DNA from 2 places in the Clostridium sp. TJA020 genome. Region 2 is predicted to be linked to the other one. Evidence: a T-box and tRNA genes for the amino acid it is inferred to sense, from the RefSeq annotation. Region 2 holds a T-box; the other holds one or more tRNA genes.
What was found. A T-box is a leader RNA that pairs with one kind of tRNA and senses whether it is charged. The one in region 2 lies ahead of argS (arginine--tRNA ligase), so its partner is inferred to be a tRNA-Arg.
Positions count from the first base shown of each region.

Region 1: it has a tRNA-Arg gene. The T-box ahead of argS (arginine--tRNA ligase) is inferred to sense a tRNA for this amino acid. The anticodon was not compared.

Region 1 is NZ_JBZEFC010000005.1:138,098-154,743, forward strand. It holds gene pssE (PssE/Cps14G family polysaccharide biosynthesis glycosyltransferase) at 1-113, opposite strand, end outside; gene pssD (PssD/Cps14F family polysaccharide biosynthesis glycosyltransferase) at 115-585, opposite strand; gene AC4FQ1_RS09535 (CDP-glycerol glycerophosphotransferase family protein) at 595-1,746, opposite strand; gene AC4FQ1_RS09540 (ribitol-5-phosphate dehydrogenase) at 1,804-2,823, opposite strand; gene AC4FQ1_RS09545 (IspD/TarI family cytidylyltransferase) at 2,813-3,535, opposite strand; gene AC4FQ1_RS09550 (ABC transporter ATP-binding protein) at 3,672-4,817, opposite strand; gene AC4FQ1_RS09555 (ABC transporter permease) at 4,829-5,623, opposite strand; gene AC4FQ1_RS09560 (bifunctional glycosyltransferase/CDP-glycerol:glycerophosphate glycerophosphotransferase) at 5,644-7,929, opposite strand; gene AC4FQ1_RS09565 (glycosyltransferase family 2 protein) at 7,964-9,016, opposite strand; tRNA gene AC4FQ1_RS09570 (tRNA-Arg) at 9,177-9,251, opposite strand; gene AC4FQ1_RS09575 (sensor histidine kinase) at 9,367-10,206, opposite strand; gene AC4FQ1_RS09580 (DegV family protein) at 10,417-11,292, shown strand; gene rbr (rubrerythrin) at 11,355-11,969, shown strand; gene AC4FQ1_RS09590 (AAA family ATPase) at 12,015-15,143, opposite strand; gene AC4FQ1_RS09595 (exonuclease SbcCD subunit D) at 15,147-16,346, opposite strand; gene AC4FQ1_RS09600 (DUF1189 domain-containing protein) at 16,434-16,646, opposite strand, start outside.
Region 2 is NZ_JBZEFC010000007.1:65,749-82,394, reverse strand. It holds gene feoB (ferrous iron transport protein B) at 1-488, opposite strand, end outside; gene AC4FQ1_RS10875 (FeoA family protein) at 506-721, opposite strand; gene AC4FQ1_RS10870 (FeoA family protein) at 734-952, opposite strand; gene AC4FQ1_RS10865 (FeoC-like transcriptional regulator) at 972-1,223, opposite strand; gene AC4FQ1_RS10860 (phosphoenolpyruvate carboxykinase) at 1,445-3,190, opposite strand; gene AC4FQ1_RS10855 (lysophospholipid acyltransferase family protein) at 3,458-4,171, opposite strand; gene AC4FQ1_RS10850 (ComEC/Rec2 family competence protein) at 4,307-5,176, shown strand; gene AC4FQ1_RS10845 (ribonuclease H-like domain-containing protein) at 5,209-5,952, opposite strand; gene AC4FQ1_RS10840 (HAD-IB family hydrolase) at 5,967-6,698, opposite strand; gene AC4FQ1_RS10835 (FeoA family protein) at 6,905-7,126, shown strand; gene feoB (ferrous iron transport protein B) at 7,157-8,920, shown strand; gene AC4FQ1_RS10825 (FeoB-associated Cys-rich membrane protein) at 8,937-9,068, shown strand; gene AC4FQ1_RS10820 (AI-2E family transporter) at 9,103-10,221, opposite strand; gene argS (arginine--tRNA ligase) at 10,398-12,092, opposite strand; T-box leader at 12,148-12,372, opposite strand; gene AC4FQ1_RS10810 (Ppx/GppA phosphatase family protein) at 12,520-14,031, shown strand; gene AC4FQ1_RS10805 (site-2 protease family protein) at 14,071-14,715, opposite strand; gene AC4FQ1_RS10800 (LCP family protein) at 14,813-16,321, opposite strand; gene AC4FQ1_RS10795 (biotin--[acetyl-CoA-carboxylase] ligase) at 16,572-16,646, shown strand, end outside.

The DNA.
Region 1 (16,646 bases), on a different contig from region 2:
AAATTAGTATTTCCTGATTGTATTATTACTTCTTCTTTTATATCCATATCTTCTAAATATTGAAGTAATCTTTTAAACTCTAATTCATGAGTTCCTAAAATAACAAATATCATATTAATACAAATCTCCTCTATATATAGAATTATCATAAACTTTAGTCATTTCTTCATGCTGAACTAAAAATACATCAGCAATTTTATTTATCATATTTCCTGACATACTTTTTGATTCTACCCTAGCAAATGTTTCAATAAATATTATTTTCTTTTTAAATAGCTTTGCAATGTAGCACATAGGAACTGCTGTATGTGCACCTGTTGTAACTACTACATCTGGTTTTATTTTAAAATACAAAAATAATGATTTTAATATATTGTATGGAAACTTAAACATATAACTTAACATATAGTTTCTAGCTCCATAAACTAAATAATCTATTCTATCTCCATATTCATTTTTTAACTTTAATGTAGTATCATTCTTTTCTGTAATTATGTGATAATCATATCTATTAAATATTTTTTTTAATTGCATAAGTTCCGATAAATGTCCACCAGTTGATGATATAAACAATACTTTTTTCACTTTAATCACCTAATTTTCCTTTTTCAAAATTATCTTATCAACGAACCTTTTTGATGATAACCCATCAACATAATCAAAAAACTTATTTTTAAAAGCTCTAATTTTTTCGTAATCACAAGTATCATTATTTAATACTTCTATTAATTCATCAGTATTTTTAACTATAGGACCCGGCACAAAACTTTCATATGGATAATAAAAATCTCTTTCATGTTCATATGAGTCTAAATCATCTGCAAAAAATATCATAGGTCTTTCTAATAATGAATATTCAAAAACTATTGATGAATAATCAGTTATAAGTAAATCTGTAATTATAAGTATATCATTTATTGCTCCATAATCTGATAAATCAATTATTCTGTCATTATCTATATTAATTGAATCTTTTACAAATGGATGCATTTTTAATGCTAATACATATCCTTCAGGCAAATCATTTACTACTCTTTCAACATCAAAATTTATATCCATCTTAGCATCAGATTGACTATTTCCCCTAAATGTTGGTGCATACAAAACTATATTTTTTCCCTTAAGGTTAGGATACTTGCTATAAACTCTTTCTTTAGCATCCTTTTTCATCTCTTCATTAAAGAATATATCAGTTCTTGGTATTCCTAATGGATCTATGTTATTTTCACTCATATTAAATGCCTCTGCATAATATTTAGCTACTTCCTTTGAACTAACTAATACATGTGAATAATTACTATGAATAGGAATGTATTTCACATAATTATTATCTGCACCAAAGTTTTTATCTAATATACTAAATCCAAACTTCTTAAATGCACCACATGCATGCCAAACTTGAATAACTTCAGTATTTTTCCTAAGTTTTTTAACTGTATATACTGGAAAATAAAAATCATCTATCAAAAAATATTCTGAAGTTGCCATATAATATGTTGCTTTCATCATATGAAAAAAATATGTTATTATTCCTTTTATTCCTTTATTAAATTTTTCATAAAGAAATACACATTTATAATCTGTATCTCTACTTTTTATTTCATCATATATATATTTGAAATTACCATTCATAGTATCATTTCTATACGTTGCAAATATTACTCTTTTTTTTACAGGAACTATATAAGAAATATAATATACTACTCTTAAAAGATACTTTAGTATAATTCTTTCTAATGTTTTCATTTATAAAATCCTCACTTTAATATATATTTAAAGACCCTTTTAAAGGGTCTTTTTATATTAAACTCTCCAGTTTAAAACAGTCTTAAACGGTGTTGTTAAGTCATGTTCAAATCCTTTTACAATATCTTCAATTCCTCTTACATCAATAACTGCTGATATAAGCTTTTGTAATTGATTTTGAGCATCTTCATGAGCCTCTAAAAAGTTAACAGCTTCTTGAAAATCAACTCTTCCACTTCTACTACTTCCAACTATAGTTAATCCCTTTTCTAAAACCATTCTAGTATTTATTGGTACTGGATTTTCTGAAACTCCAAGTATTGCAATTACTCCCTCTGGATTTATGTAATCAATTATTTGATCTATCGCATATTCACTACCTTTTCCACCTACAGCTTCAAATGCGTGATCTACTCTTAGGTCATCTGGTATATTATCTATTTGATAAGTTTCATCTACAAATGAGAAGAAGTTTAGCTTTTCTTCATTTTTTCCAAAAACTATTATTTCTGATTCTGGGAACTTCTTTTTAAGTATTAATGCAGTTATAAATCCTACATTTCCATCTCCCCAAATACCAATTTTATTTCTTCTCTTATGAGCTTTTTTATCAAATCTATCTATGGAATGAGCTGATACACTTATAAGCTCTAAGAATGAAGCAACATCATGGTTTATCTTATCATATTTTATTATACGATCTCTTCCCATAAATACATATTGTTGCATAAATCCATCATATCCACTAGCTCTAAACTTACTTGTTCTTAAGTAATTTTCAGCTATTACATTATCAACTTGAGTTGGGGTATTTGGAATCATAACAACAGTATCACCTGCTTTAAATTCTCCCTTTGGATCATATATAACTTCTCCAACACCTTCATGAATAAGAGCCATAGGAAGTTTTTTTCTCATAGCTTCCTTCCCTCTAGTTCCTGTATAATATCTTTGATCTGCTGCACATATTGATAATCTAGTTGGTCTTACAATAATTCCTTCGCCATCTAAGCTTCTTTCTTCAAATTCAACTGTAATTTGCTTAGGAGCAATTAATCTATATACCTTATTTATCATTTATATCATCCCTCACTAAAGCATTAGCTAATTTTAAATCATAAGGAGTTGTTATTTTCATATTAAAAACTTCTCCTTGTACTAACTTAACATTTTTACCTTTTACAACAAATATCTTTGCAGCATCAGTTAAGATTTTCTTTTCATCATCTGATAAAGAATCATATAACTCAACTAATTCTTTAATTCTAAAACTTTGAGGTGTTTGCCCTTGATACATAAAATCACGTCTTGGAATGTCACTTATTATGTCACCATCTACTGATTCAACAATAGTATCAAATGCTGGAACAACTGTGTCACAAGCACCAAATTCTAAAGCAGAATCAATATTATCATTTATTATTCTATGAGTTAAAAATGGTCTTACAGCATCGTGAGTAACGATTACGTCTTCATCATTTATACCAAAGTTTTCTTTTATATATCTTATTCCACTCATTATTGATTCATTTCTATCTGTTCCACCTGCACATACAGCAATTTTTTCTTTTAATTGCGCTGGAACAAATTTATTTAATAAATCATTAGTATGTTGTATCCATTGTTTTGGTGTCGTAATAATTATTTTGTCAAATCTTTCATTTAACAAGAAAGCTTCAATTGTATGAATTATTATTGGCTTATTACCTATCTTTAAAAATTGTTTTGGCATTTCAGTATTACCCATACGAGTACCCTTACCACCAGCTAATATCTCTGCATATATCATTTTATCACTCCCATAAAATTTAAATCTATTATTAATTCCTTTATATTTTTCTTTTTAATTATTATAATTGTATCATAATTCCTTATCATTTAAAATAATAAGGATAACGCACTAAAATACGTTATCCTTATTAATATTAATCTTTTTTTATTTTCAATCTGTTATTCTTTATTATTAAAGATATATTATCTTCCTTAGCTACAAATTGACCAAATTTATTCATACACCAGATTTGTCTTATAAACTTTTCTCCATCAATATCTAAATGTAAGTCTGTTGTAAAATATCCCTTTGGTATTTCTTTAAATTTAATTGAACAATTATATTCAACTCTATTGTCTTTTTCATTATATTTAGAAGAAATTTCTGAAAAATCATATTCTTCATTATCTTGTTTTAATGTTATACTTTTTATTTTAAATTTCTTATTTTCTGGCTTAACTTCTACATAGCCTTTAAATTCTACCTTGTCATCTGCCATATCTATATCTATTAAACTTTGTTTAATTTCAACAAAATCTTTATACTTTTCCATATGATCTAAAATTTCTTCAACGGATACACCATTTAGATAATGCTTATAAAGATTAGCTACTTCATCAATATCTCCATATGCTAAAAGCTTTCCTTTATTAAGCCACATACCCTTAGTACAAAAAGCTCTCATTTGTGGTAATGAGTGAGATACAAATAATATAGTTTTTCCCTCATCTCTAAACTTATCCATTCTTCTCATGCATTTTTGTCTAAATATTTCATCACCAACAGCTAAAGCTTCGTCTACAACTAATATTTCTGGATCAATATTTACTGCAATAGCAAATCCTAAACGTGCTTTCATACCACTAGAATACATTCTAACCGGTTGATCAATATAATCTCCAAGCTCTGAAAAATCTATTATCTCGTCTAATTTCTTTGATATTTCACTTCTTATAAGACCCATTGAGTATCCTTTTAAAAAAATATTCTCTCTTCCTGTAAGTTCTCCATCGAATCCTGCTGTAAGCTCTAATAGAGCTGAAACAGTCCCATTAACTATTATTTCACCACTAGTTGGGTATACAACACCAGTTACCATCTTTAATATAGTTGATTTACCAGAACCATTCTTACCAAATATACCTATAACTTCTCCCTTTGGTAATCCTATACTAAGGTTATCTATTGCTCTAAACGGAGTATATCTTTTACCCCAAAATAAATCTTTAAAACGGTCCTTATCATTTTTATATAATTTATATTCTTTAACTACATTTTTAAATTCAACTGCATATTCCATAACTTTTCTCCTTATAACACATCAGTAAAGTCTTTATATAATTTCTTATAAACATGGCTACCAATAAGTGCAGTTATTAAAATTACAATCCAAATATATATTGAATATTTCCCCATAAAGAACCATTGCTTGTATAATAATATATTTCTAAATCCTTCTATAAAATAATTTACAGGATTTAATCTCATTAAGAATTGCATGGTAGGAGACATTCCTCTTATATTCCAAAGTATTGGAGTTAACCATAAAACCGCTTGAATTGCAGCCTTAACTAAATTTTCAAAGTCCCTACTTATTACTGATAATGATGATAATGTCCATGATAATGTTAAAAAGAATATATACATTGTTGGTATATAATATAGGAATTGTAAGTAATATATATCAGGATAATATCCATAAAATATAAATATTACTACTATACAAGCTAATAACATTATTTGAACATATAGTTTTGATAATAATACAAATGTTGGTATTGTAGATACAGGAAACTTCATTTTAGTAACAAAATGTCTATATTGTCTTATAGACATTGCGCCTCCAACTATAGCATCACTAATAAAGAACCAAGGTCCAAGTCCAGCTATAAGCCATAACAAAAATGGAAAACCGTCAACATATCCACTTTTTCTTATTCCCATTTGAAACGCAAATAAATAAACTAAAATAGTTACAAGAGGCCTTATAACTGCCCAAGCATAACCAAGAGCAGCACCTTTATAAAATTTAACTAAATCAGCTTTAGATATAAGTATAGTTTGTTTAATATTTTTCACATTTTCAATTATTATATTTTTTAACATATTCTATCACCTATTTAATATTAGTTTTCATTGAATATATATTCAACAAACCTCTCACTTGATTTACCATCAGTATAATCAAAAAATTCTTCCTTAAACTTATTAACTTTTTCTAAATCAAACTTATTTTCATTTATCAATTTTATTATATCATCATTTGTGTAAGCAATTGGTCCAGGCACAAAACTATCATATTCATAGTAAAAATCTCTTTCCTTTAAATATTCATCTTTATCATATGCAAATAAAATCATTTTTTTATTTAAAAAAGCACCTTCAAATATTACTGATGAATAATCTGATATTAGTATATCACTAACCATTATTAAATCATTTATATCAGTTTCACTATTTAAATTAATTATCTTATTTTTTAAATTACTAGGAATACTTATTACATCTTCAATACCATTTTTAACACTTGGATGAAGCTTAAGTATTATTATGTAATCTTCCCCTATATTCTCTAATATCTTAACCGGATCTAATTCTAACTTAAAATTTTGTCTTTCTTTTGGTCCACCCCTAAAAGTTGGTGCATAAGTTATTATTTTTTTACCTTTAATACTTGGGTTATCATTTTCAAGCTTATGTCTTATATAATCTTTATAATCCTTATCAAGTAATATATCAGTTCTTGGAACACCAAGAGCTATTACCTTACTCTCATCAATATTAAATGCTTCAGCATAATATTTATTTATATTTTTCGAACTAGTTATTACCTTTGTATAGTGAGAATGGGCTCTTCTCTCAAATTCTTCCGTATTCCCATCAGCCTTTCCTATTGAACTAAATCCAAATTTCTTAAATGCACCACATGCATGCCATACTTGAACTACTTCTACATTCTTTTTAAATGTAAGTCCATATAGTTGCATATAGTAATCATCTAAAATTATATACTTTGCTGTTGCAAAATTATAATACATTTTTATTAATTCGCCTAATGTCCTACTTTTTTTATATAAATATAACTTTATTTTATATTGTTTTTTTTCTTTAAGTTTATTTTCTATAAACTTCAAATTCCCAGATAATGTACTTGATTTATTGCTAGCTAATATTACTTTATTATTATTAACAGGTAATAATTTACTTACTCTAAAAATTACTCTTACATATTTTTTAGCTAACTTATCAAAATTCTTTGGTAAATTGTCCATTCTTCTTCTTATCAAGAATTTTATTATGTAAAATTTACTATTTTTGTTTACTGCTTTTTCAACATATTTCATTAAATATTTATTATCTCTTGCTAATATATATTTACTATTACTATTTAATTTTTTATATGCAACTGATAACAACTCAATATACTTTCTTTGTGAATTTGATGATAAAAATAAGAACTTTTCTATTACTCCTTTTATTACTACCCACTTAATTATACTTAAATTATTAAATATTTTATTATCTAATGAATTTAAAATATCAATCATATTATTGATAGCTTCAATTTGTAATATTTCGTCTTTGCTTATAATCGCTCTTTTAAAAGGTGGCCATATATCAATGCTTACAAGTCTTGAAAAGTACTCTTTCTTTAACCCATAAGCTATAAACTTATTATCAATATATTTATCTATTTCACCCTTAGTTCTATTCCATGAAGCACATACTTGCTTTATAACATTAGCTGAAGCTGTATGTATTTGTTGAGTTAATGACTCTGTAGGGTTATTTCTCATTCTATAATAGTAAGCAATATATTTTGATGAATATATTTTTTTTGCTCTTAAATATGCACTCATTACAAAACATTGATCTTCTGCATATTTTATATTTTCAGGAAATCTTAAATCTTTTATAAGAGATGTTTTGAAAAGTTTATTACAAGGACCTAATGTCCACAGTAACTCATAATCTTTTCTTATATCCTTAAATCCTTCCCCTAAAAAATGCTTAACCATAGGCCAATATTTAACTCCATCATATTTATATGTACCACATATAACTATATCTGCATCATTATCTTTAGCCAAATTATATCTAACCTCTAGTGAATCCTTTGGTATTAAATCGTCCGAATCCATAAATGCAATAAATTCACCACTCGCTAGTTCAATCCCTCTATTTCTTGCCTTACTTGGACCACCATTATCTTGAAAAACACCCTTTATATTTTCATATTTTGATGAATATTCTTCAATTATTGATTTACTATTATCTGTAGAACCATCATCTATCAATAATATTTCCACATCTTTTATAGTTTGACTAACAACAGAATCTAGCGTTTCTCTAAGATATTCTTCAACATTATATACAGGCATTACTATACTTATCTTATATTTATTTACCAAGATATCACTCCTAACCCAATGCACCTAAATAAATTTAATAGTTTATTATTTTCTTAATCTTTATAATAAAATTATGAACCTTTATAATAAATTTAATAACCTTAATTTTATTAGTTTCATCTAAAATTTTATTATTTCCTATAATATTCTTAAAAACAAATCTTTTTATTTTCCCTATACTATTAATTTGTTCTATATCTACATTACTTAATAATTCATTTAAATTTTTTAATGCAGTCATCGATATATTTCTTTCACTACTTAACATAGCTAATCTAAAAGGTGGCCATATATCAATATTAGTTAATCTATAAAAATATTTGTTTTTAAGATTAGTAGCTACTGTTTTATCTTTTATATTAAAATTAATCTCTTGTTCTGTTAAACGCCAAGACTTAAGGACTTGATTTATTACATTAGCTGAATTTGTTTGGATTTGTTGAGTTAATGATTCTTTAGGATTGTTCCTCATTCTGTAATAATAGCAAACATACTTTGTTGCATAAATTCTTAAAGCTTTAATATATGCAGTCATAACAAAAACCTGATCCTCGGAATACCTTATATCTTCAGGAAATCGTATTTCTTTGATAAGACTTGACTTAAAAATTTTATTACAAGGACCAAGAGTCCAAAGTAAATCATAATCTTTTTTTATATCTTTAATACCTTCTTTTAAAAAGTGCTTTTTCATTGGCCACTTTTTTTTTCCATCATATTTATATGTACCACAAACAACAATATCAGCTTCATTTTTTTTTGCTAAATTATATCTAACTTCTAATGAATCTTCTGGCATCAAATCATCTGAATCCATAAAAACTATAAATTCACCATTTGCCTCTTCAATTCCTCTATTTCTAGCTTTGCTAGGTCCACCATTCTCTTGATTAATTAAAACTATATTTTTATGTTTATTCATATAACCTTCAATAATCTCTAAACTTTTATCTGTAGACCCATCATTAATTATTATTATTTCAAAATCCTTAATAGTTTGATTCATTAATGAATCTAGTGTTTCACTAATGTAATCTTCTACATTATACACAGGTATTATAACACTAATTTTATAACCTTTTATCAAAATATACCTCCCAAGCCTTATAAACATCTAGGAATATCTTCTAAACTAAATTAAACCAATAATTTTAATTATAATATATTCTTTTATGTATGTACAGTTTACTAAATTTAGCAACAAAAAAAACTTCAAAAGTTAAAACTTTTGAAGTTCTAATAACATATGGTAGGGCGTATAGGAATCGAACCCATAATGTACCGTCCGTAGCGGTATGTTATATCCATTTAACTAACGCCCCATATTTTTTTATTATCAAAAATATATTAACACAAAAATTTATGTAGTGCAAATTTAAAATAAGCAAATTAATTAGAAAGATTAAAATTTAAATTAATCTTTCTAATTATAATAGCTTATTTTAGGTATATATCAGAAAACTCAATTTCAAGCAATTGAACTTTATCTGCATTTTTACTTACTTTAACTTCTTCATTATCAATTTTAATATTTGGTATAGTAACAGTAAAAGTAGACCCTTCACCAATTTTACTTTCCACAATAATACTACCATCATGTAACTCAACTAACGATTTAACTAAATCCAGTCCTATACCACTACCTTTTTGTTCTTTATTACTACTTGCTTGAACGAATCTATTAAATATTTTAGATTTTTCTTCATCCATTATTCCAATTCCATTATCAGATACTTTTATATTTATATAATTATTATCAATAACTAAGTATATAAATATATCAGATCCACAATCTGAAAATTTTATTGCATTTGATATTAGATTTATACAAATTCTATCTAGCGCCTGAGGATCAACCGCTACAATGCATTCTTCCTTGTTTGTATCAAAAACTAATGTTAAATCTTTTTGTTTTGCGAACCTATCAATAGACTCTATTGTACTTTCAATAAAACTAACTATTTCTATATTTTTTTTATTTATATTAAAGTAGTTTTTTTCTAGTCTAGTTATATCAATTAAATTTTCTATAAGTTTTAACATTTTATAACTGTTTCTCTTTAACATTTTTAAATATTCTTTTTCTTTATCTATCAAACCGCTAATATTTTCTAACATTTGATTAGCACTCATAATTACATTTAGTGGAGATCTTAAGTCATGAGATATATTAAGTATAAATTTTTCTTGCATCTCTCTTTTGTGTTCTAGTTCATCTATAATCAATATCATATCTTCTTTTGATAAATTTTTAAAATTATATTTCTCTTCTCCCATTTTTACCCCTACTTCATTTTATCCTAAGCCCTATTGCATATAATATTAATACCAATATAAATTTTAACATTTACCAACACTATTATCAACCATTTTTTGTATATTATTCTATTTTAAGGTATGTAATATTTTTTAATTGCTATTTTTTATTGTATAATGTCTATAATATAACTATAGTTATAATTTTATTTTAATTAAGGAGGTTTTATTATTAATAATTATATAATTTTAACAGATTCCAGTTGTGACTTACCACAATATATAATAGATAAATATTCTATTATAAACATAGGTCTTATTTGTAGTTTTAAGAATAAAGAATATATTGAAGATGGTGGTAAATCTCTTGGGTATACTAATTTTTATAATGGCTTAAGAAATAGAGAGATGCCAACTACATCTCAAGTTAACAGTTATAGATTTTATGAAATATTTGAAAAATATATAAAAGAAAACTATTCAATAATATACATATCATTTTCTTCTGCATTAAGTGGAACTTATAATAGTTCTTTAATTGCAAAATCTGAAATTATTGAAAAATATCCAAATGCTGATATTTCTATAATTGATAGTAAATCAGCTTCATTAGGAGTTGGACTTATTGTATATGAAGCCTGTAGATTAAAAGAAGAAGGAAAGTCTAAAGAAGAAGTGGTAAACTATATTGAAAATATGAAGCTTAAGGTAAATCATATTTTTACTGTTGATGATTTAAATCATCTTAAAAGAGGAGGTAGAATCTCATCAACTGCAGCAACTATAGGAACTCTATTACAAGTTAAACCTCTTTTGTACGTTCCTGATAATGGAACTTTATGTAATTTTGGAAAAGTTAAGGGAAGAAAAAAATCAATAAAATCTTTATTTAACAAACTTGAAGAAAAAATAGATATAAACTCAAATAAAGTTATATTTATATCTCATGGTGATTGCATTGAAGATGCAGAAAAACTTAAAAGTATGATTACAGAAAAATATAATATCGAAGTAATTATAAATTATATTGGTTTGGCTATAGGTAGTCATTCAGGCCCTAATACACTAGCCCTTTTCTTTAAAGGTAAAAACAGAAATATTAATTAATCATAATCCTCTTTTAAATGGTAAATACTATAAACGAATACTATTCGAAAGGGGATTTTTTCATGAAAAGTTTAAAAGGAAGTAAAACTGCTGATAATTTAGCAAAAGCCTTTGCAGGTGAATCTCAAGCAAGAAATAGATATACATTTTATGCTAGTGTTGCATCTAAAGAAGGACATAAACATATAGAGTCTATTTTTCTTGAAACTGCTGATAATGAAAGAGCACACGCTAAAGTTTTTTTTGATTTATTAGTTGAAGGACTTGGTAAATATCAAATTCACGTTGATACTGATTATCCTGTTGGATTTGGAAATACTCTTGATAATTTACAATATGCTGCTGAAGGAGAAAAAGAAGAATGGGGTACTGCATATCCTGAATTTAAAAAAATTGCAGAAGAAGAAGGTTATCCAGAGGTCGCAGCTGCATTTTCACATATTTTAGAAGTAGAAAAACATCATGAACAACGCTACTTAGACTTATATGCTAATTTAAAAGATAATCTTTTATATAAACGTAATGAAAAAGAATATTGGAAATGTAGAAATTGCGGATTTATTTATGAAGGCTTAGAGGCACCTAAAGTTTGTCCCGCTTGTAAACATCCTCAAGGGTTCTTCGAAATCGCATATGATCATAAGGCAAATGGTCCTAGTAAAGAATATGCTAAATAATAAATTTTAAATAAAAAAGGCGAGTATTATCTCGCCTTTAACTTTTTATAAAATATTAAATTCTGCCATGCTACCTCTTTTAGTTGATATTACTTCTATTTTTGCATCTACCCTATCCTTAAGTTCTTGAACATGAGATATTATTCCAACTAATCTTCCACCTTTTTGTAACTCTAAAAGACTGTCTATTGCACTATCTAATGATTGAGGGTCTAATGTCCCAAAACCTTCATCTAAAAACATCGTTTCTAATGATACTCCTCCAGCACTTGATTGTACAACATCCGATAAACCAAGCGCTAAAGATAATGAAGCTTTAAAACTTTCACCACCTGATAAAGAGCTAACATCTCTTGAGGTTGCTGTATAATTATCATATATTTCTAGTTCTAGCCCCTTTTGACCTGCTCCTTTACTTAATGTAGTTTTTCTTTTAAGTGAAAATCTATCTCCAGTCATTTTTTCAAGTCTTAAATTAGCTGCATCTATTATATCTTGAAAATATGATGCTAATACATATCTTTCAAAAGATATATATGGACTTCTTTTTCCATTAGCAAGATCTGAAAGTTCACCAATTATTTTATATTCTTCTTCCTTTTTGCCTAATTCTTTATTTAAATCTTTTACTTTATATAATACATTTTTATTATTTTCTATAATAGTATATAAATCCTTAATTTCTTTTTCATTTATTTTTCTTATATCTTCTAATTCATCAAGCTTTTCATTTATATTTTTCAAATCTATAAATACTATTTTTTCACATTGCTTATCTAATTTTTTATATTCACTTTTTACTATAATTAATTCTTTATCAAACTTTTCAATTTCTTTATCCAATTCAATATATATTGGAATATTACTTTTTGCTATAATATATTCTTCGCAACTATTAAAATTATTTTCTTTTAAAGATTTTTCAAAATTATTTTTTATTTCTATTGTATCCTTTTTTAATATTTTTATATTGCTTTTTATTTCATTTAACTTTGCTTTTTCACCTTCAAGTAGCATTATATTTTCATCTCTATTTTTTATAGCTAATAACAATGATTTTTTGCTCTCCTCTAATTTAAGTAATTTACATTTTATAAGTTCATTAAGCTTTTCAATAGATTCTATATTTTCTGGTATATCATTCCTTAATTCATTTAAAGTAGCATTTAAACTTTGAATGCTTGCATAAATATTTTTATCTTTTTCTTTTAATGAGTTTAATTCTGATTCCGAATCAGATAAATATTTACTTATATCTATTAATTTTTTTTCTATAGTTTCTTTAAATTTTATTTTTTCATTATATACTTTAAGTTCTTCCTTATATAATAAAATCTCTGATTTTAATTCTTTCCCAAATTTAGTAACTTCATTTTTAGATTCTTTTTTATTATATTCATTATTTAGGCAATTATCTTTTCCTGAAATCTTATTTAATGAATTATTTACGTTATCTAAAAGACTTTTAACTCTAGCATTAATAGATGTTAACTCTAAAAGAACAGAACTATTTTCTTTTTCAATCTTCTCGTATTCTAATTTCTTTTTCTTTAATTCTTCATCAGTAGGTACATTTTCACTATTTTTTATTGCTTTCATTGGATGCTCTTTCGAACCACACACAGGACAAGGTTCTCCATTTTTTAAACTATCTGCAAGTATACCAGCTTGTTCTTTTCTATATATATCAATCATATATTCATACTGCAACTTAATATTATTATATATACCCTCAACCTTTAAATACTTATTCTTTAATTGATTATGTTTTTCTACTTCACTTTCATACGCTTCTATAACCTTAAATATCTCCCTTAATTCCTTTATAATTTTTTCTTTATTATCAATTTTATTTTTTAAATTAACCGCTTTTATTTCTATTTGATTTATTTCTTTTATATTTTTCTCATTAACCTCTTTTTGTTCTTTATAATTTTTTATACTTTCTTCTTTTAATTTTATTTTATCTTTTATTAACTCTATATCTTTGTAAAAAGTTATAGTTTTTATTTTATTTTCTTCATATAATCTAATTTTAGGCTCTAAGCTTCTTAATCTTCCAATTTCTTCTGTAAGATTATTTCTAAAATCTTCTTTAAGCTCTTGTTTTTTTACAGCTTCTTCAAGTAATATTAATTTATCTTCTAACAACTTTATTTTTGATAATGATTTTTCCTTAGCTTCTTCTTTTTTTAATAGTTCTTCATTTTTTTCTAAATAACTTTTTTCTATATACCTTACCTCTTTAGCTTTTTTAGCTTTTTCACTTATAACTTTTTTATTTTTAAACTCATCTTCCATTAAAATTAATTCATTTAACTTATTTTTAGTATTTTGCTTCTCCATTATCAAATTATTATTCTGTTCTAATAAGGATTTTTCAACTCTTTTTTTATTTATTTCTAAATTTAGTTCTTCAATCTTTTTTTCTTTATCCTTATATATATTTTGCTCACTCTTTATAAGTTCTGTAAGTTCCTCTATAACCCTTGGAAAGTCAATATATTCCCCAACTTCTATATTATTTTCTCCTATAATATTTCCTAAATGAACCTCCATTTTTTGTTTGCAAAAATTTCTTTCTTTGCTTATTTTTATAGCTTTTTCTTTCAAATCAGCTTGTATACTTTCAAAATTATAAGTATTAAATATTTTTCTAAATATATCTTCACGTTCAACAGAATTTGCAAGAAGTAACTTCTTAAACTCACCTTGTGGTAACATAACTATCTGCTTAAATTGCGCTTTATTTATACCAAGAATTTCTATTATTTTTTTATCTACATTATTTATTCCAGTTATTGTTTTACCATTTGGTAAATCGAGTATTGCTTCTGAATCTTTCTCTGTAAATCCATTTCCCCTAATTTTCTTTTTAGGTTGTTTAGGACTTCTTCTAATTTTGTATATGTCTCCTTTTAGTTCAAATTCTAATTCAACAAAAGTTTCTGTATTTTCATCTGCAAAATGACTTCTTAAAGAGTCATTTTCTCTACTTTCTCCACTTGCTTCACCATATAAAGCATAACTTATTGCATCAAATATAGTTGTCTTTCCTGCACCAGTAGCTCCTGTTATAACAAAGATATTCCTTCCGTTTAACTTTTCAAAATCTAAATTTTGTTCCTTAGCATAAGGTCCAAATGCTGATATTACTAAATTTATAGGTCGCATACTCTACACCTCCTTTTTTAAAACTCTATTTATAGTTTCATCTATTAATTTTTCTTTTTCTAATGTAAATTCTCCATTCCCTAAGGATTCATAAAACTCTTTAAAAAGCTCTTTTTCAGACTTATTTTTATATCCCTTCTTTGCAGATGTACTATTTGCATCATAGCTTCTTTTCTTTTCTCTAGTTATTAACATAATATTTGGGTATATAGATCTTAATTTTTCTATTGGATTTATAATTTCACCTTCATCTGTAAGAATAGCTTGTATATAATCTTCTTTTCTTTCATCACTTCTTCCAAGCTCTATAAGTTCTTCTATATCTCCTTTTATTATTCTTAAATCTCTAATTGATTTAAGCTCTTTTAAATCTATAGTAATTTCTTTATTTTTATTTATATTCACTAAAGTAACTCCCTTTTTTTGATTAACTTCAGAAAAAGAATACTTAAGAAGCGAACCTGAATATCTAACTTCATCTCTTGAAATTTTCTGTCTTCCATGAAGATGTCCAAGCGCTACATAATCAAATTCATTAAATATATTACAATCTATAAGCTCTGCCCCTCCAATAGACAAAGGTCTTTCAGATTCCGAAACTTCAAGATTCGCTACTTTATACATTTCTTCATCACTTAAATTTTTTGCCTTATCTCTATACATAGTTACATATCCATGAGCTACTATAAAATTTATTTCATTAAAATTTATACCTAATTTTATTTTATTTAAAATCTCAATCATAGCATCATTATGGCTTTTTATATTTTTATTTTCTGTAAGTTTTCTTATAACTGCTGGATCCTTATATGGAATTAAATAAAAATTAACTTTTTCATTGTTTTCTTCTATGGTTACTTTCTTAAATAATTCATTATCCTTTCCAGCTATATATAACCCTTGCCTTTCTAATATTTCAGATCCAAAGCTTACCCTTTCTCCACTATCATGATTTCCTGAAATAGCAACTACTTTAACTCCTTTGTTGATTACAATTTCATTTAATATATTATTTAAAAGTTCAACTGCTTCAACTGGAGGTATTGATCTATCATATATATCTCCAGCTATTATAAGAACTTCCGGTTTTTCTTCATCAATAAGTTTAATTAAATTTTGTAATATATATTTTTGATCTTCTATCATAGAAAATTCATTTACAATCTTTCCAATATGCCAATCACTAGTATGAATTATTTTCATAAGTAATCATCCCCACTTCATTTAATCTAATAACTTAATTATAACAAAAAAAGTAATTTCTAATCCTTAGAAATTACTTTTATAATGCTATCTTTTATTGTTTAAAAGTTCATACTTTATATTCCTTAATACAAAAACTGAAAATATAATTGTTCCTACAGAAAATGCAACATCAAAATATATATCAGGTCTTATTAAACTAAATGGTAATAATAATAAATTTGGAAGAGTTCCAGCATATATAGCTAATGAATACATTGCACTTCCTCTCATTCTTAGCCCCATAAACATTCCTATTAT
Region 2 (16,646 bases):
TCTTTATTTAAATTAACTGAACTCTCTATTAATTCCTCTATCCCTATTTTTTTAGTTGCAACAGTTTCTACTACTGGTATACCTAATCTTTTAGATAATTCTTTTGAATCTATATTTATTCCCTTTTCTTTTGCATTGTCCATCATATTAAGAGCTAATACTACATTTGCTCCAAGTTCTAATAATTGAACTGTTAAATATAGATTTCTTTCTAAATTTGATGCATCTACAACATTAATAACCACATCTGGTTTCTCTTTTATAATATAATCTCTTGCAACTATTTCATCTTCTGAATATGCACCTAAACTATATGTTCCTGGTAAATCAACAACAGTATATTCCTTATTTTTATATTTTAATATACCCTCTTTCTTTTCTACAGTGACTCCTGGCCAATTTCCTATATGTTGTCTTGATTTTGTTAAAATATTAAATATACTGCTTTTACCACAATTAGGATTTCCCGCTAAAGCTATTTTCATTATTTATATCCCCCTAAAAATTATTCTACAATTATCTTTTGTGCCATTATCTTACTTACTGCAAATCTTGATTCATTTACTCCTAAAATCATATATTCTCCATCATTTTTTATTATTTCTATTAAACTTCCTTTATTTATTCCCATTTCATTAATTCTTTTACTAAATTTATCATTAAGTTTAACATCTTTTACTTTTACTTTTTTTCCTTCTTCCACAAATGTTATTGGAATCATATACATTCCCCCTTATATTAAAATAGCATCAGCTTCTTCTTTCCTTAAAGTTAACTTATATCCCCTAAGTGATACCTCAATAGGATCCCCAAGTGGAGCCTTTCCTGTTACTTCTATAGAAACTCCAGGTGTTACTCCCATATCCATAAGCCTTCTTTTTATTGAACTATCTTTGTTGATACCTTTAACTATTATTTTATCTCCTACATTTAAATTTCTTATCTTATCCATAAATCCACCTCATTTAACCTTATATTATTAGTTTTAAACCCTTATCTGTAACTTCCCATTTTATTATTGGATTAAGTGTCTTTTCATTGCATCCACAACTACAACCTTTACATTTCTCAGTTGTACAACTTTCTCTTTTTATGTATCCTCCACTTTCTAATTTCTTTTTATATTCACTTATAATTTCTTCACTTATATCCAATGCTTTAGATATTCCTTCAACTGAAAAATCATTATTTTTATACATATAATTAATTATCTCTTTAATCAAAAAAACACCTCCTTTTTTTGATAATGATTATCACTATTTATAATATATTTATCTTCCATTTATTTGTCAATTTCTAAAATTACCAGTATATTTTAATTATCCTTTAAATACTCCTGTTAAACTATAAATACTTTATAATTTATATCAATTGAAATTTATTATCATTTATTCAAATAAAAAAACTTAGACTATATAAAATAGCCTAAGTTTTTTCTTATAATTTATAATTTTTTAATTTCTTCAAATAGTTCTAAAGCTGCTTTTCTAGGACCCTCTTTTTCTTGTCCTTTAACACCAAGACAAGTTCTTATTTGACCTACTTTAACATTTGATTTAAACATTGCATCAAAATATTTATCTAATAATTCATTAGTTTCATCTTGTTTTTGAGCTGGTCCAAATGGATTTGCAAAATATGATTCAACCAATCCTGTTTCTGATGTAGTTCCTTTTGCCATTCTTGCACCAAATCTAAATACATTTATAGCTTCTTTAGGTGTTTTGAAATAGCTTATTGATTTTTTATCATCTTCTACCTTTTCGTAATTATTAGCATAATAGAATAAATCAACTTTATATCCTTCAATAATAGCATTATATGGAGCTACAGGAACAACTAATCTTGCATTTATTTTATCTGGATTCATAAATATACTTCTATCCATTTCTTTAAATGCATAACCTTGATCTAAGTCATCAAGTCTAACGAAAGCACCTATTTCTGTTCCATAACCATATATATCTCCGTCTTTAAGCTTAAATGTTCCCATATCATCAAATATTATAGTCATATCTGATATATATTCCTCACTTAAAGTTCTAAATGCTTCTAAGCTTTCTGATTTTCCTGCACCACTATCTCCCATTATTGCTACATTAGCTGTTTTTCCATCTTTTAATACTATATTTACCATAGCTCCATGTATTGGAAGATTTCCTCTTTTTATCATTATTAAATTATGAAGAGTTAATGTCATCTTTTTCATATAGCCAAAATAATCAATTTCATCTGAATAGCTTACATATCCAAGCATTATATCATTTTTCTCATCATCATAAAATACAGTTTTAGGCTTCTTGTCTTCACCTTTTCCACCAAATATATAAATCATATCAGGCTTTCTTCCTCTGCATTCTTCTTTTCTTGCCATTTCAAAAAGGTTACATAAAGTAACTCCATGTTCCATAAAATCTCTATGAAAATATATATAAGCTAAAAGTTCTCCAACCTTTGCCGGATAACAGAACCAATGGTCTTTACTCATTCTAGAGTACTTCAATGGATTTTGTTTTGTCTCACTAAACATTCCTGTTCTAGTATTTCTCTTAGGATAAGTTATAAATGGCGTTTCTAATAAAATACTATCTATAAATGGTATATCTTCTAAAACTTCATATCCTTTTGGAATTGGCCATATTATATCATTTATCATAATACAAGAGTTTCCACCTGCTGGTATTTGTCTAAATACTTTAGGTTGAACTCCTAAAACATTTTTTTCTACCTTTCTATAGAAACGCAATATTAATTTTGATAATCCATCATTGGCTTCAGTAAAACTTACTTGAGCTAATCCATTCTCCACTTTTCCTCCATGAATTAATGTATATCTTTCAAGTCTTCTCCAAAATAAATAAAATTCTTCTACAAATCTTATAAATTCTTCTTTCTTTTCTAATAGCCCTTTATATTCACATTTAAATTCATATATTTCTTCTACACTCATAACAGTTAGAAATTTTAGTATTTTAGATAAATTATCTCTTAATACGCTAGTTTCTCCACTATTTAACTCTGTCTTTAAATATCTATAACTTAATGAATTTTTTCTTTTAGCTACTCTTAAATAAGATTCTAATACTCTTCTGAAGCCTTCACTTTCCAATAAGTCTTCAAACGTCTTACAATATTTAGCAGTAAAATTAATAATAACTTTATCATTGCTTATCGAAAATTCTTTTTGCATATAATTGCCCCCTTTATGCAATTTTATCTACATAAAAATTGCATTTTTTTATAAATTCCATTAATTTAAACTCATTATAACATACTTTTTGAAATTTTGGGAATAAAAATTTTTCATTTTTTATTTAAATTCGACAAAATACAGATTTTTTCTAAATTTCAAGCAATATTTTTCGTGTGTTTTTATTCACTTATTATATTAACTAATACTGCATAAATTATGCATTATTTAAAATTTTGTTAAAAAAAGAGTTGTTTAAAACAACTCTTAACCTACTTTTATCATATTTTTTATAACTTCATTTCTAACTTTTTCTGTTAAACTTTTTTCTTCCTCTTTAGTTAATGAATCTGTATATATTGGTTTACCAAAAACAATAGTAACTTTTCCTGGAATAAACTTTCTATTATCTTCAAAACATTTTGATGTTCCATCAATTGAAAATGGAACTATAGGTGATTTTGCTTTAACAGCAAGTTTCATACTTCCTTTTTTAAATTCATGAACTTCACCATCTTTTGATCTTGTTCCTTCTGGAAATATAGCCATATTATGTCCTTTTTTTAAATATTCTACTCCTTTTGCTATAACTTTTATTGCATCTCTTGGATTAGACCTATCTAAAGCAACGCAATTCATATTTGCAACCCAAAATCCTAATACAGGAACCTTTAAAACTTCTTTTTTGGCAATAAAACCAACCTCTCTTTTACTTGCATGTTTAAGTACAGGTATATCTAAAATACTTTTATGATTTCCTATAAAGGTACATGTTTCTTTTGGTATGTTTTCATATCCCTTTACTTCTATATTCATTCCTGTCATTTTTATAGTAAATTCACTCCATTTTCTAAATACCTCTTGTCCATATTTAAAAGCTTCTTCCTCACCTTTTGTTTTATATATATGCTTAAACTTAATTCCTTTTAATCTAACAAAAAGCATATATATCCCATATTTAATAAATTTAAATATTTGCATAATTTCACCTCTTATAAAATTTATAAAAATATACATGTTTATTAAAATTTTTATATTATTTAATAAACTTATCCTTTATCATTATACAATATGATGATAAACTGATACAGTAAATATTAAGATTGGAGGAACAAAATGAAAAAATTATTAAAATCATCTCTTCTAATAATTATTTCTATGTTATCACTAACTCTGTTTGGATGTAAAGATTCTAATACTAACAATAAAACTTCAAATACATCTAATATGACTGTACATTATATAAATATCGGGCAAGGAGATGCTGAGCTTATACAAGTAAACGGTAAAAATATGCTTATTGACTCTGGTTCTAGAACGAATGAAAAAGATTTAATTTCTTATTTGGATAAGTTAAAAATTAAAAAATTAGATTATGTAATTGCAACTCATCCCCATGAAGATCACATAGGAAATATGGATAAAGTTATAGATAAATATGAAATTGGTAGCTTTTATTCACCAAAAATTACTCATACAACAAAAAGTTTTGAAAATATGATAAATTCTTTAAAGAAAAAAAATCTAAAAATAAATGTAATTAAAGAAGGTATCGATTCTATAGACTTAGGTAAAAATACTAAGGTTGAAATATTTTCTCCTAAAAGTGGGGGGTATGGAAAAGATACCAGCATGAATAATTACTCACCTATAATGAAAATAACTTATGGTAAGAATTCATTCTTATTTACTGGAGATGCTGAGAAACTTGAAGAAAATTATGTTTTAAATAAAAATTATAACTTAAAATCAGACGTTCTTAAATTAGGACATCACGGTTCTTCAACATCAACATCTTATAAATTTTTAGAAAAGGTTGACCCTTCAATAGGAATAATATCCTGTGGAATAGATAATAAATATGGTCATCCTCATAAAGAAACTTTAGCAAATTTAAAGAAGTTAAAGGTTAAAATTTACAGAACAGATAAAGATGGTACTATAGTATTAGAAAGTAATGGAAATAAAATAACAAAAATAAATTAATAAAAATAATAAAGAAAACACTTAATGTTATTTTAAGTGTTTTCTTTATTTTCTGTATTTATAATTTCTAAATTTTCCTCTATTTTTATATCTTGTTTAGTAATATCTTCTTCTAAATCTAATTCCTCATCTTCTATTTTTATATACTTTTTCCAATTAGTATATATGTAATAAAGATTTACAACGTCTTGTTCATTATAAAGAAGTATTTTTTCTATTTTTTCTTGTGGCATTCTTTTAACATAGTCGCTATCTTTCATAACTTTATGGAAAGTCTTAGCTAAGTTAGATCCACTTATAACCTCTCCTTGTCTATCTATATTAAATATCTTTTCTAGCTTTTTAAGCCCTATAGAGGTTTTCATATCCTTTTCATATGCTTTTTGAAGATCTATTGATATAAATTCTTCTTTAAAGTTATATGATATTTTATTTTTATTGAATAAGTAATTTATAACTGTAAAATCATTATTACCTGAAAAAGTAGATATTGCTTTTTTACCATTTTTCTTCATCTCTTCAAAATATCTTAATGCTAGATTCAATATATCAATACTTTCTCTCTTATTTTCTATCATATATTGAGTTACATAAAGAGCATTATTTTGTTTATTATATACACAAGCTCCAAAAACACCTATGCATTTAGGCTTCTTATAAACATAATGTTCTAAATCAAAGAAAATAATTTCTTCTGGTAAAATCTCTCCTTCTTCATATAAAAAATATTCTTTTTCAAATTTATCTACAGGTATAATGTTTTCCTTTATAATCACAGTATCACTCTTTCTTATTCAAATTGTATATTCCCTACATTAAGATTATACGTTACATCTTTTCTTTCTACAATAACATTTATCCTTTCTGATAACTCTTTATCTGATGTAACCTTTCTTAAAAGTTCTTTTGTTGGATTCATACAATATGGATTACCTACTTTACTAAGCATAGTATAGTCTCCTGCAGTATCTCCGTATGCATAACTTTTTTCTAAATCTATATCATATTTTTCTTGTAATTCTCTTATTGCTTTTTCTTTACTTTCACTATCCCACATTGGAATAACATCACCAGTATATTTACCTCTTTTATCCAATGTATATTCTGCACCTCTATAATCATTAAAACCATGCTTTAATGACATCTCTTTAACTAATTCAATAGGTGAACCAGAAACTGTTATAAGAATATGTCCTTGTTCTTTATGCCACTTAATTCTATCTCTTGTAAAAGTATATACTCTATCACCTTTTTGTTTTATAACTTTTTTAGCTATAAATTCTATCTGATGCTTACTTAATCCTTTTATAGCATCCATATATACATCTATCATTTTTAATAAATATGTATCATAATCTCCCTGTCTTCTATCCCATTTTTCAAAATCTTTTCTAACATCATTATACCATTTTTCAGGTTCAATAATCTCATATCTTATCATCTTCTTAAATACTTCTGTTATTAAACCTTCTCTATATAATGTTCCATCAATATCAAAAAAAGCTGCTATATTTTTAGCCATAATAAGACCTCCTTTTTCTTAAGTTATATATTTCTTTATATTATACATATAATTGTATCTTTTGCAAAACATCTCCTATTAATCATTTATTTTTTGTCTTACCAAAATTTTTATGTATATTATTTTTACATTAAACATTGACTTCTAAATCCATATAATGATATTATAATTATATGATAATGATTTTCATTGCGAGGTGTTATTTTATGGAATTAATAAATTTAAAACCAGGTGAACATGGTATTATAGAAAATATTTTAGGTGATAATAAATTAACAAAAAGATTATTAGCTTTAGGTTGTATAGAAGGAACTGAAGTAACTTTAAAAACTGTTGCTCCTCTTGGCGATCCATTAGTTATTAATTTTAGAGGATTTGATTTAGCTATTAGAAAAAAAGACGCTAAAAACATAATTTTATCAGCTTAATATGGTTTATTGACTTTAGGAGGGACAAACATGAAAACTATAGCATTGCTAGGGAACCCAAATGTCGGTAAAACTACTCTTTTTAATGCACTAACAGGCTCAAAACAATACGTTGGTAACTGGCCAGGTGTTACTGTTGAAAAAAAAGAAGGTTATTTTGATGACTTAAAAATAGTAGATTTACCAGGTATTTATGCAATGGATACTTTTTCTCACGAAGAAAAAGTTGCAAAAAAATTTTTAGAAGAAGATAATGTTGATGTTATATTAAACATTGTAGATGGATCTAATTTATCCAGAAATCTTTATTTAACGACTCAACTTAAGCAATTTAACAAGCCAATTGTACTTGCTATAAATATGATTGATGTAGTTAATAATAAAGGATATGAAATTGATTATAAAATTTTATCAAAAGAATTAGGAGTTACTGTAATACCAATTATAGCTGCTAAAGGTGAAGGTATTGATTTAATAAAAGAAACATTAAATAGTAACGACTTTATAAAAACTACTGATAATTCTAAGTTCAAATTTGAAAATGAAAAAGAAACATATACTTTTATAGAAAATATTTTACATAAATGTGTTAAAAAGAAAGATACAAATAAAAAAGATTTAACTGAAAAATTAGATAAAATATTCTTAAATCCATTTTTAGCTTATCCACTTTTTATATTAATAATGGCGTTCATGTTCCAATTCACATTTTCATGGGTTGGACAACCTATTTCAGATTTGCTAGATGGATTTTTAAATGACTCACTTATTCCATGGTTGCATACAGTTTTAGCTTCTACATCTCCATGGTTCCAATCTTTATTAGTAGACGGAATTGTTGGTGGTGTTGGTGGAATACTAGTTCTTCTTCCAGTAATACTTGCATTATTTATATGTATAACATTTTTAGAAGACAGTGGTTACATGGCAAGAGTTGCTTTCTTAATGGATAAATTCATGAGAAAAATGGGTCTTTCAGGTAAGGCATTTATTCCAATGATAGTTGGATTTGGATGTTCAGTTCCTGCTATAATGTCTGCAAGAACTCTTGAAAGCGAAAAAGATAGAAAGCTTACAGCACTTCTTGTACCACTTATGTCATGTAATGCTAGACTTCCTGTATATGCATTATTTGCTTCAGTATTTTTCACTGAACATAGAGGATTAGTTGTTGCTTCATTATACTTGCTTGGAGTTATTATAGCATTCTTAATTGGTATGCTATTTAAAAATACTATATTTAAAAAAGATGAAGAGCCATTTATAATCGAGTTACCTAATTATAAGGTTCCTCAACTTTCATCAATTGCAAAACAAACTTATGATAAAGGTAAAGGCTTTATAAAGAAAGCTGGTACTATAATTTTTGCTATGAGTGTAGTTATTTGGTTCTTATCAAACTTCAATTTACATGGAATGGTTGAAAGTGTTGATCAAAGTATACTTGAAGCTATAGGTTCATTTATAGCACCAATTTTTGCTCCTTTAGGATTTGGAAATTGGCAATCATCAGTATCATTACTTAGTGGACTTTTAGCAAAAGAAACTGTTGTTTCTTCAATGGAAGTAATATTCAATGGTGACTTAAAGCTTATTTTACCTCAATTCTTTACAGCAATTTCAGCATATTCATTCTTAATATTTACTTTATTATATGTACCTTGTGTATCAACTGTAGGTACTATGAAAAAAGAATATGGTACTAAATTTACTATCTTCTCTGTTATATATCAATTAGTTCTTGCTTGGGTTGTAGCATTTATATTCTACAATGTGGCTTCCCTATTTGTTTAAAGGTAAGGTGATATAAATGGAAATTATTGTAACAATAGGAATTGTAGCTGTAGCTGCATATATAATATATAAAAATGTAAAAAAATCCTCAAAGGGTGAATGTAATTGTGGTTCTTGCCATAAGAAATGCCCTTCTAGGAAAAATTAAAAAAAGCTGCTTATATAAGCAGCTTTTTTATTTTCTATAAAGAATCTATTAAATCATCTACATCTTCATGCTTTGATTTAAACTTATTAACTAATCTATCATAGTATATAGTTATTGTTGCTACTGTTGGTGATGCTAAAAGCATTCCTAAAGCTCCAAAAAATCCGCCTCCAATAGTTACACCAAGTATTATCCAAAAAGGGCCTATACCAACCTTATTACCAACTAATTTAGGCTCTAAATACCAAGCATCAAATTGTTGAACTGCTAATAAAAATATAAATACTATTATAGCTTTCATTGGAGATACAAAAACTTCTACTAATGCACATACAACCATACCAACAAATGGTCCAAAATAAGGAATCATGTTAGTAAATCCAACAAATATTGCAAGTAATATTGCATATGGAACTTTTATTATCATAAGACCAATAAGAGAAATAAATCCTATTATTGTTGAATCTATTGCTTTTACACCTATATATGTTCCAATCATTTGATTATATGTCTTAAATAAGTTAATTATAGCTATGCCCCATTTTTCTTTTAATACCATGATAACTATTAATTTTATTTGTTTTATAAAGTTTTCTTTATCTAATAACAAGTAAATTGATATTAAAAGTCCAAATCCAATTTGAATTACTCCTGTTGTTATACTTAAAAGAGAACCTACTGCACCTTCCAATGCTGTAATTGCAACTCCACCTACCTTGGATGAAATACTAGTTAAAGTTTTCAATACTCCTGCATCTTGCATAAGTGCATAAAACTTATCATTTTGAAGTGCATTATTAACCCAACCTTGTACAGTATTAACATAGTCAGGTATTTCTTTTGTTATTGATATTATACTATCTACTAAAGCTGGTATTCCGTAAAACCCTATTAAAAAAAGTACAATTAATATACATAAATAAGTAAGTCCTACAGCTGCACCTTTTTTTAATTTTAATTTCTTTTGAAAAAACTTCATTAAAGGATTTAAAATATAGGCAAATATTATTGCATAGAAAAACGGTGCCAATACAGATAATAACTTCTTAAAAATTGATAAATAAACATCATAATTATCAACAATCTTATAACCTATAATAGCTATAATAGCTATTATCAATACATTTTTATATATAGAGTTTCTTCTATTCATCTACTTCACCTCCATTTTTACTAACATTAAATATTTTAAATTATATCACATTTTATATTTAAAATTCTTAAATAAAAAGAAACTTTACATATATAGAAAACAATATTAAAACTATTTTAAATACTTTTATAAAAAAACTAGGAAACATATAATGAATCCTAGTTTCTTAATATTTATTACATTTTATCTACAACATCTATACCTAATAGAGCTAAGCCATTTTTAATAACTTGTAAACTTGCTTTAACTAAGCTAAGTCTTGCTTTCTTAAGCTCTTCATCTTCTAAATTTAATACTGAATGAGCATTATAGAATTTGTTAAATAATTTCGCTACATCTATTACATATCTTGTAATAACTGATGGTTCAAGTTTTTCTACTGCTGAGTGTATATTTTTCTTAAAGTTTTCTAATGCTTTTATTAATTCAAATTCTTCTTTTGAATTTAATTTGCTATAATCAACATTAGTTAAATCAATATCCCCAGCTCTTTCTAATATGCTATTTCCTCTTGCATATGAATATTGAACATATGGACCAGTTTCCCCTTCAAATGAAAGTATTTCTTTCCAATCAAATATAATATCTTTTTCTCTTGAATTTTTAAGATAAGTAAATACAACTGCTCCAATACCAATTTTCTTAGCAACTTCTTCTTTATTTTCTAAATCTGGATTTTTTTCATTTATAACTTCTAACGTTTTAGCTACAGCTTCATTTAATAATTCATCTAAAAGAATTACTTTACCTTTTCTTGTTGACATTCCACCATCTTTAAACTTAACTAATCCAAAGCCTACATGCACACAGTCATTAGCCCAATCCTTTCCAGCAAGTTCTAATACTTTAAAGAATTGTTTAAAGTGTAATGCTTGTGGTGTTCCAACTACATATATTGATTTATAGAAGTCATAAGTATTTTTTCTATAGTTTGCAGCTGCTAAGTCTCTTGTTGCATATATAGTAGCTCCATCACCTTTTAATATTATACATGGTGGCATATTATATTCATCAAGCATAACAACTTGAGCTCCATTACTCTCAGTAAGTAAATTTTTATCTCTTAATTCATCGATTATAACTTGCATCTTATCATTATAGAATGCTTCACCTGCTAATGAATCAAATTTTATTCCTAAAAGATCGTATACTCTATTAAACTCTTTTAAGCTTAATTCTCTAAATCTTTCCCAAAGTGCTGTTTCTTCTGGTTCACCATCTTCTAGTCTCTTAAAGTGCATTCTTCCTTCGTCAACTAATGCTGGATTTTTTTCTGCTTCATCATGGAATTTAACATATATTCTTAATAATTCTCCTATTGGATCTTTTTCTAAAGCTTCTTCATCAACCCATCTATTATAAGCAGCTATAAGTTTACCAAACTGAGTACCCCAGTCTCCTAAGTGATTTATTCCAACTACATTGTAGCCTTCTTCTTGGAATAACTTATAAAGTGAATTACCTATTGAAGTTGAAAAAAGGTGTCCTACGTGGAAAGGTTTTGCTATATTTGGTGATGAATATTCAACACATACAGTTTTTCCTTCTCCAATCTTTGAACTTCCATATTTATCGCCTTCTTTTAATACAGTTTCAATTGTAGATTTAGTGAATGCAGCCTTATCTACAAAGAAGTTAACATATGGTCCTAAATTTGTTATTTTTTCAAAACCTTCTTTATCTAAATTTGAAGCTAATTCTTCAGCTATCATATTTGGAGCTTTTCTCATAACCTTTGCTAATTGAAAGCAAGGAAAAGCATAATCTCCCATTTCTGGCTTTGGTGGTGTTTCTATAAGTTTTTTTATTGTTTCTACATCTAAATCTACATGTTTGCTAATTAATTCTGCTATTATTTGTTTGTAATCCATTTTCTAATCCTCCTTAATATTTTCCGTAAAATATAAAAACCGCCTCTTATATAAAATAAGAGACGGAATAATATCATAAATTTCCGCGGTACCACTCTTTTTGCACAAAGTAATGCCACTCTTTTTTGTTAACGCAAATGATTTAAATTTGCGGCACTCCCTACTCATTTCAGGCGCTTCTCCAAGGCTCTCTTCAAGTAATCTATCTATAAGGCTTACACCAAACTCCTTATTCGCTAAAAAGAATTAATTACCCTACTCTCCTCTTCATAGAATTTATATTTTACTTTCTTTCATTATATTATACATATATAATTGTAATAATGTCAACAAATAGTTAAATATTATTATATATAACATATAATAAAAAAATGTTGTATAATGTATACTATATAAATATTTAAATCTTATTTTTAAGGAGTTTATTATGAGAAGAATTGGTGTTATTGAAATAGGCGCTAACTCAGTTACTTTAACATTAAACGAAGTTGAAGACGATGGTTATTTTAGACCGATTGATGAACTAAATACATCAATTAGACTGTGCCAAGATTTAGTATATGGAGATAAGTTATCACCTGATAAATTAAATACTGCTTTATCAACTTTAAGAACATTTAAGTCTATGTGCAAAATATCATGTGCCGAAAAAATAATTGCTATTGCTACTGAAGATTATAGAAATGCTTCAAATAGCTCTATGTTATTTAAATTAATAAAGGATGAATTAGGTATAGATATAACTGTATTAGATATAGAAAAAGAAATATATTTTAATTTCTTAGGTGTTTCAAATACAACTTACTTCGATAATTATCTTTTAGTTGATATAGAAGGATTATCAACTCATTTAGCTTGGGTTAAAGATGGCGAAATTAAAAATTGTTATTCACTTCCTGTAGGTACTTTAAACCTTACATATGAATATGAATTACAAGATAGAATATTAAATAATAATATTGAAAATGCAAAAAGTAAAATTATATCATGCTTAAAAGAATGTACTTGGATTAAATATTGCGATTCCCCTTCTATAGTTGGTGTAGGTGGTACTATTAAATGCCTTAGTAAAATAGACAGGTCTAGAAAACGCTATCCCCTTGATATAGAACATAATTATAATTTAAATGATATAGATGTTCAAGAAATATATAACTTATTAAAATGCAAATGTCTAAAGCAACGTTATCAAGTTTATGGATTACCTAACGAACGTGCTGATATAATGGTTGCAGGACTTTGTATATTAAATAATATACAAAAGTATAGTGGAATTACAAATCTAGTAACTTCATCTAAAGGACTTAGCGAAGGTATTATGTATAAATATATAGATGAACATTATGACTATGAAAAAGATATGCTTACATTTAGTTTAAAAGGAATAATGAATAAACTTAATATAAATAAAAATCATGCAAAAAATGTTTATAACCTTGCAATGAATTTATTCGAAAATTTAAGACCAATTCATAAACTAAATGATAATTATAAAAAAATATTAAAAACTGCAGCATTATTACATGATTGTGGTATAAGCATAGATTATTATAATCATCATAAGCATAGCTTTTATGTTATATTAAATTCATCTATAAATGGTCTAAGCCATAAAGATTTATTGATAAGTGCTACTGTTGCTGCATCTCATAGAAATAATTCTTATCATATTCCTTATCCACAATTTAGTTCTATTATAAATAGAATAGATATTAATGCAATAGAATATTTAGGTTCTATAATAAAAATTTCTGAAAGTTTAGATAGAAGCTTAGGTGGGGCTGTTAAAGAATTAATCGTAGATATTTTACCTGAAACAGTTGTAATTAAATTAAAATCACCATTAGATTTAGAATTAGAAATTCGACAAGCAATGAGAAGCTCATATTCATTCAAACAAATATATGGAAAAGATTTATCAATTGAAAAAATAGATTAATGAAAAACAGTTAGCAATTAAAACATTGCTAACTGTTTTTTAAAAAAATAATCCAAATATACTTCCTACAATACTTGATAATAAATTCATTATTAGATTTGCTGGTATTTTAATTATAGGGCCAGCTAAAAATATTACTGCTAAAAATATTACAAATTGATATCTATATATACTATCTGATATTTTATAAAAATGTTTAGGACTTATATCTCTAAGTATACTAAATCCATCTAAACCTGGTAATGGCAATAAATTAAAAACAAATAATATTACATTTATTCCTACTATTTGTGATGCCATACTAAATAAAACTGAAAATAATGTTCCTTCTAATACTCCTGAAGTTCCTAAAATAAATATTAACGTATAAAGGACCATTCCAAAGAATGCTACTATTAAATTTGCAATAGGACCAGCTAAGCTTACCTTCAAATCATCTTTATAATAATTTTTAAAAGCTGATGGATTAACTTGTACAGGTTTAGCCCAACCTATTCCGAAAAATAATATACATAAAGTACCTATAGGATCTAAGTGAGCAATTGGATTTAAAGTAAGTCTCCCCTGAAATCTTGGTGTTTTATCCCCAAGTCTATCTGCCATTTTAGCATGAGCATATTCATGAAAAGTAAATCCTATAAGTATAGCAGGTAACATTAATATTTTACCTAATAAAAATTCCATTTAAAATTCTCCTTTTCCATTTTATAGTATTATAACATAAAACACAGCTTTTAAAAATAAGCTGTGTTTTGTTTATTATAAAGTTATTTTATTAATTTTATATATGTTTTTGTGTATTTGATACTTTATCTGAATTCTGATCGTTTGTTCCATTTCCTAAGCCTGATTCGTTTCCTGAATTAGGCTTATTTCCTGATTCTACATTACTACCTGATCCTGTATTGTTATTATTATTATGATTTGTATTATTTCCAGGATTCTTATCTGTATTTGTTTGATTATTACTATTAGTATTACCACTTCCTGAAGTTGAACCACTTGATGGTTTCTTATTTGGAGTTGTTCCGGAATTAGTATTTCCTGAAGTTGAACCACTTGATGGTTTATTATTTGTGTTTGAATTTGTACTTGGCTTTTTGTTGTGATTTATTGAACTATTTGAATTCCCACTTCCACTACCAGTATTATTATTTGGTTTTATTTCTGTTTTTGAATTACTAATAGGTGGAATGTAATCTTCATCTTTTTCTTGAAGTGGACCATTATCTTTAATATGCTCTTCATTAGCTCCCATATATTGTTCAAGTTTAGATTTCCACTTTTCTATATTATAACTATCTTTTGTTGGCTTTTTATTATTAAATATAAAATCATCCATAATCTTTGAACATTGTTCTTTATCTATAATTAAAACCCAACCTTTATCTTTATAAAGTCCTCCCCATGAAATATCGTCACTTACAGGGATTCTTAATTGTTCAAATGTAAGGCTTGGAAACTTAGAAACAGTGTATGCATAATTTAATATCATCGCTGGTTCTATATTTGTTTTTACATATGGTAATAACTCACCCATAACTGATGGATATTTAATAACACTTAAATCCTTAAATTTCTGTGTTACTAAATCTATTACCCTTCTTTGCCTTTCTGTTCTTTCATAGTCCCCATCTCCAACTTTTCTTATTCTAGCATAAGCTAAAGCCTGTTGACCATCTAAATGTTGCATTCCTGGTTTTTCTATTTTTGGAGATTTAACCTTTTCGTATTCTCCAATAAACTTATTTAATTCTTTTATTTCATAATCGTGTACATCTACATCAATACCTCCAACAGCGTTAATTATTGATGTAAAACCATTAAAGTTAACCATTACATATTTATTTAATGATAAATTAAAATTTTCCTTTATTGTCTTCATTAATAAATCTGGTCCACCAAATGCTAATGCAGCATTTATTTTTTGCTCTCCATGTCCCGGTATGTTTACTAAAGTATCTCTCATAATTGAAGTAAGTTTTAATTTTTTATTATTATTATCAATTGTTGCAATAATAATAGCATCTGCTCTTGCAGCCTCATTTAATTTACGAGCATCAGTTCCTATAAGTAATATATTTGTTATTCCTGGTTGCTCCTCATAAGTCACTTCTTCTCCACTAGTATTTCCTTGATATATATGACCTCTTATATACATATAAGTTCCACCAATACCTAGAATAATAAGAAGAAAGACAATTCCAACTGAAAGCAATATTTTTTTCTTTTTAGACATTTTCTTTTTTTCAGTAGAATTTGTTTTTTTCTTATCTCCCTTTTGTTGCATATTTTACCTCCCTAATAAATTTAAGAATTTTTATTAAACATAATTTTTATTAAATTAACATTTTGTTAAATTCAGTTAACTAATAACATTATAATAGACTTTTTGACATAAAACCAGTATATTCGAACTTATAAAATTACAAATTCATTACATTTTATATATTTTTATTACATTTTAAGTTATTTTTTATTATTTTGGCCACTTTTTGTCTATAATATAGATTATTAATAAAATTTTCTTGGAGGAAATTATGAAGAAAAAAATATTAGATTTATTAATGTCTAATAATGAATATATGTCTGGTGAATATATAAGCAACCTTTTA